Regions from separate parts of the Xanthobacter sp. DMC47 genome, predicted to be linked through region 2. Evidence: riboswitches for the same ligand, from Rfam matches in the RefSeq annotation. Region 2 holds a riboswitch; the other holds the start of a gene.
The links. A riboswitch is a leader RNA that binds a small molecule or an ion and turns the genes downstream of it on or off. The one in region 2 is predicted to bind thiamine pyrophosphate.
Positions count from the first base shown of each region.

Region 1: linked by a shared signal. The riboswitch ahead of thiO (glycine oxidase ThiO) and the one ahead of thiC (phosphomethylpyrimidine synthase ThiC) in region 2 are both predicted to bind thiamine pyrophosphate.

Region 1 covers NZ_JBQUZM010000001.1:1,065,675-1,068,061, forward strand. The annotation lists gene ACT54R_RS04955 (DMT family transporter) at 1-673, opposite strand, end outside; gene ACT54R_RS04960 (Trm112 family protein) at 870-1,082, shown strand; TPP riboswitch at 1,143-1,242, shown strand; gene thiO (glycine oxidase ThiO) at 1,312-2,387, shown strand, end outside.
Region 2 covers NZ_JBQUZM010000004.1:518,308-520,694, forward strand. The annotation lists gene thiC (phosphomethylpyrimidine synthase ThiC) at 1-1,319, opposite strand, end outside; TPP riboswitch at 1,402-1,534, opposite strand; gene bioB (biotin synthase BioB) at 1,684-2,387, shown strand, end outside.

The DNA of each region.
Region 1 (2,387 bases), on a different contig from region 2:
AGAGGCCGAGATAGAGCAGCGCCGCCCAGGAGGCGCCTGCCACGGCGCCCGCCCCACTCCACGGAAAGGTGAGGAGTGCGAGCGGGAGCGTCACCGGCAGGCAGAGGATCAGCATGAAGGCGATCACCTCCCACCCGGACATCGTGCGGGCGAGGCCGCCGGACACGGCGTAGCCGATGGCGCAGGCAATGACGCCGAGGAACAGCAGGCTGTCGCCCATCCCCAGCGCGCCCCCCGCACCGTTGCGCAAGGCGAAGGCCACCACCAGCCCGGCACCCACCGCGCTCGCCGCGAACAGGCCGAGCCCCGGCCGCTCCCCGGCCAGCAGCATGGCCGCGATCGCCGTACACAAGGGCAGAAGGCCGAGGACGATGCCGCCATGGGCCGCCGGCACCGTCTGGGTGGCGACGCCGATGGCCAGCGGGAACACGAAGATCAGGCAGGCGGAGGAGACGGCGAGGCGCCACAGCACCCTGGGCTGGCCAAATGGCCACGGCCGGCGCATCGCCAACACCAGCCCAAGCGCCGCGAAGCCCGCGAGGGCGGCCCGGCCAAAGCTGATGAACCAGGGGCTGAAATCGTGCAGCGCGAAGCGGGTGAGCGGCAGCGTCGCGCCGAACATCACGACCGCGACGAATCCGAGAAGAAGCCCGAGGGCCAGACGTCGATCCATTTGGCTCCCGGGAGGCGCGGTTCCAAGGCCGCTTCATTAGGGGCTGCACCGGCGAAAAGACAGCGAAACCGCGTGATATGCCCATCAGCGACCGTGATGGCGCGAAAATCACAGGTGAAAGGCTATCCCGCCGCCGCTATGGTGACGCGCCGCGGAACCCTTGCCCTCGAAACGCGCGGCACCGAAGAGCGAGAACATGATCCAGTCTCAGCGTCCCGGCCACGACGTCGACCCCAAGCTGCTCGAAATCCTGGTCTGCCCCCTCACCAAGGGGCCGCTGGAATATGATCGCGAGCGCCAGGAGCTGATCTCCCGCGCCGCCCGCCTCGCCTATCCGATCCGCGACGGCATCCCGATCATGCTCGCCGACGAGGCGCGCCAGTTGGACGAGAGCGAACTCAACCGCTGAGGTCCGCTGCGTCCCACGCGCCCGCCTCTTGCAGTTCTGCGGCCGGCATGAGTAAATAACAGATACGGCCTGGGGTGCCGCGCATCATGCGCGGCTGAGATCACACCCATCGAACCTGTCTGGATCATGCCAGCGTAGGGAGATGCCGATGAGCGAGAGCTTGTCGCAGTTTACATCCGCATCCACATCGCAAGCCGGCTCGGGACCGGCGGGCAAGGCGAAACCGCGTGTGGCCCACCCTCATGTCGCCATCGTCGGCGGCGGCGTCATCGGCCTCGCCCTCGCCTGGCGCCTTGCCGAGGCCGGTTGTCCGGTGGACCTGTTCGACGCCGGCGAGACCGGGCAAGGTGCGAGCCGCGCCGCCGCCGGCATGCTCGCCGCCTGCGCCGAGGCAGAGCCCGGCGAGGAGGGCCTGCTCGCCCTCAACCGCGCCAGCCAGACCCTGTGGCCTGCCTTCGCCGCGGAGCTGGAGCGCGCCTCCGGCGAGACGGTGGACCTGCGCACCGAGGGCACCATCACCATCGCCCTCACGGCGGACGACCTCGCCAAGCTGCGCCACCTTTACGCCTTTCAGCAGGGGCTGGGCCTCCCGGTCCAGTGGCTCACCGCCGCCGAGGTGCGCCGGCGCGAGCCCTATCTCGCGCCGCGCCTCGCCGGCGGCGTGCTCAGTCCCGAGGATCATCAGGTGGACAACCGCAAGGTTGCCTCCGCTCTGAAGATCGCCGCCCTCAAGGCCGGCGCGAGGCTCCATGAACGCACCCCGGTCAGCCGGGTGGAGACGGCCGGCGGTCGCGCCACGGGCGTGGTCACGGGCGAGACGCACCATGCCGCCGACGTGGTGGTGCTCGCCGTGGGCGCCTGGAGCCGGGGCGTGGACATCACCCCGGCGACGCCCCTGCCGGTGCGCCCCATCAAGGGGCAGATGCTGTCGCTGCGCATGGATCCGGCCGCGCCCATTCTCTCCCACGTCCTGTGGGCGCCGGGCTCCTATCTCGTGCCGCGGCGCGACGGGCGGCTGATCCTCGGCGCCACCACCGAGGAGAAGGGGTTCGACACGGATCTCACGGCCGGCGGCCAGCTCGCCTTGCTCACTCACGCGTGGCGAGCGCTGCCGACGCTGGAGGAACTGAGCATCGTTGAGCAGTGGGTCGGCTTCCGCCCCGGCAGCCGGGACGACGCCCCCATCCTCGGCCCAAGCCCGGAGGTGGACGGCCTCGTCTACGCCACCGGCCATCACCGCAACGGCATCCTCCTCCTGCCCGTGACGACGCAGGTGATCGCCGAGCACATCCTCAGGGGCACCAT
Region 2 (2,387 bases):
CCGAGGGTGTAGAACGGCGCCTCGTGGCAGACCTTGAGCTGCTTCTCGACATTCTCGCGGATGAGGTGGAGCGGCACGTGGCCGGGGCCCTCGATCATCACCTGGCAATCATACTTCCAGGCGATTTCGGTGAGCTGGCCCAGCGTCTCAAGCTCGGCGAACTGCGCGGCGTCGTTGGCGTCCGCGATGGAGCCGGGGCGCAGGCCGTCGCCGAGGGAGAAGGACACGTCATACTGGGCGAGGATCTCGCAGAGTTCCTCGAAGTGCTCGTAGAGGAAGCTCTCCTTGTGATGCGCGAGGCACCACTTGGCCATGATGGAGCCGCCGCGCGAGACGATGCCGGTGACGCGGTTGGCGGTGAGCGGCACGAAGGGCAGGCGCACGCCGGCGTGCACCGTCATGTAGTCCACGCCCTGCTCGCACTGCTCGATCACCGTGTCGCGGAAGACTTCCCAGGTGAGATCTTCGGCGACGCCATTCACCTTCTCCAGCGCCTGGTACAGCGGCACGGTGCCGATGGGCACCGGCGAGTTGCGCATGATCCATTCGCGGATGGTGTGGATGTTCTTGCCCGTGCTGAGGTCCATCACCGTGTCGGCGCCCCAGCGGGTGGCCCACACCAGCTTGTCCACCTCTTCCGCAACGCCCGAGGTCACGGCCGAATTGCCGATGTTGGCGTTGATCTTCACCAGGAAGTTCCGGCCGATGGCCATCGGCTCGGTTTCGGGGTGGTTGATGTTGTTGGGGATGATGGCGCGACCGCGCGCCACTTCCTGCCGCACGAACTCCGGGGTGATCTCGGCGGGGATGGCCGCGCCGAGGCCCATGGCCTGATGGTGCGGGTGGGCGCCGCCGTTCACCTTGGCGAGGTTCTCGCGGGCGGCGACATATTCCATCTCGGGCGTAATGATGCCGGCGCGGGCATAGGCCATCTGCGTCGGGCGCTTGCCCGGCTTGGCGCGGAGCGGCTTGCGGCCGGAGAGATCGAACTGCGGCAGGGTGGAGGACTGGCCGGCCTTCAGGCCGTCGTCCTCGGGCTTGAAGGCCCGTCCGTCCACCTCTTCCACGTCGCCGCGCTCGCGAATCCACTGGGCGCGCAGCTGCGGCAGGCCTTTGGTGAGATCGATGACGGCCTGCGGATCGGTATAGGGGCCGGAGGTGTCGTACACCTTCACCGGCATCTCGGACGGGTCGGTGAGGGAAATCTCACGCATGGCGACGCGCACGTCCGGCCGGGTGGCGGAGACGAACACCTTGCGCGAATGGGGCAGCGGCCCGGTGGTGACTTTCAGGGAGGACGTCGAGGCTTCGTCCAGCATTGCGGATCTCCGTTCAGCTTGCGCTTTCAACGAGAACCGGGGTGTAGAGCTAGGAGACGGGTGCGGGTCGACGCTGAGCGCCGGGGAGCACAAGTTCCGATCCCTTCGCCGGTATGACCCGGATCAGGTTCGAAGGGTCATCGCGGCGCCGCGGAAGGAATCTCCCGCGAACTTGCGATATCTCAGCCCCTTCCGGGGCCCCCCTTGGAACGATGACACTGTGATGTATACGAAAGCCCAATGTCAACGCTGCACTGCAGCGAACGCATAGGTCAAGTCACCCAATTGGGAAGATCGACGGTATTGGAACCCGCCGCCAAGCCGACTAAACCAGCCGAATAACTTTGCGAAGGAGCATGGGCGCATGGGCACGGGCTTGGCTGAGGATGGCACGATCCGCCACGACTGGACCGTTGACGAGATCGCGGCGCTCATGGACCTGCCCCTGCTGGAGTTGGTGGGCCGTGCCAATGCCGTCCACCGCGCCAACCACGACCCCAACGTGGTGCAGCGCGCGAGCCTGCTGTCCATCAAGACCGGCGGCTGCCCGGAGGATTGCGCCTATTGCTCCCAGTCCGCGCGCCATGCCGAGGTGGACCTGACGCGGGAGAAGTTCCTCGATCCCGCCTCCGTCATCGCCCTCGCCGCGCAGGCGCAGGCCAACGGCGCCGAGCGCTTCTGCATGGGCGCGGCATGGCGGCGGGTGAAGGAAGGGCGCGAGTTCGACGCCGTGCTGGACATGGTGCGCGGCGTGCGCGGCCTCGGCATGGAAGCCTGCGTCACCCTCGGCATGCTGGAGCCGCATCAGGCCCAGCGCCTCGCCGAGGCGGGGCTCACCGCCTACAATCACAATCTGGATACGGGGCCGGACTTCTACGGCGAGATCGTCACCACCCGCACCTATGCGGACCGCATCGACACGCTGACGAGCGTCCGCGCTGCGGGCATCGAACTGTGCTCCGGCGGCATCATCGGCATGGGCGAGACGATGCGTGACCGCGCCGCGATGCTGCAGGTGCTGGCGGGGTTCGATCCCCACCCCGAAAGCGTGCCGGTGAATGCGCTGGT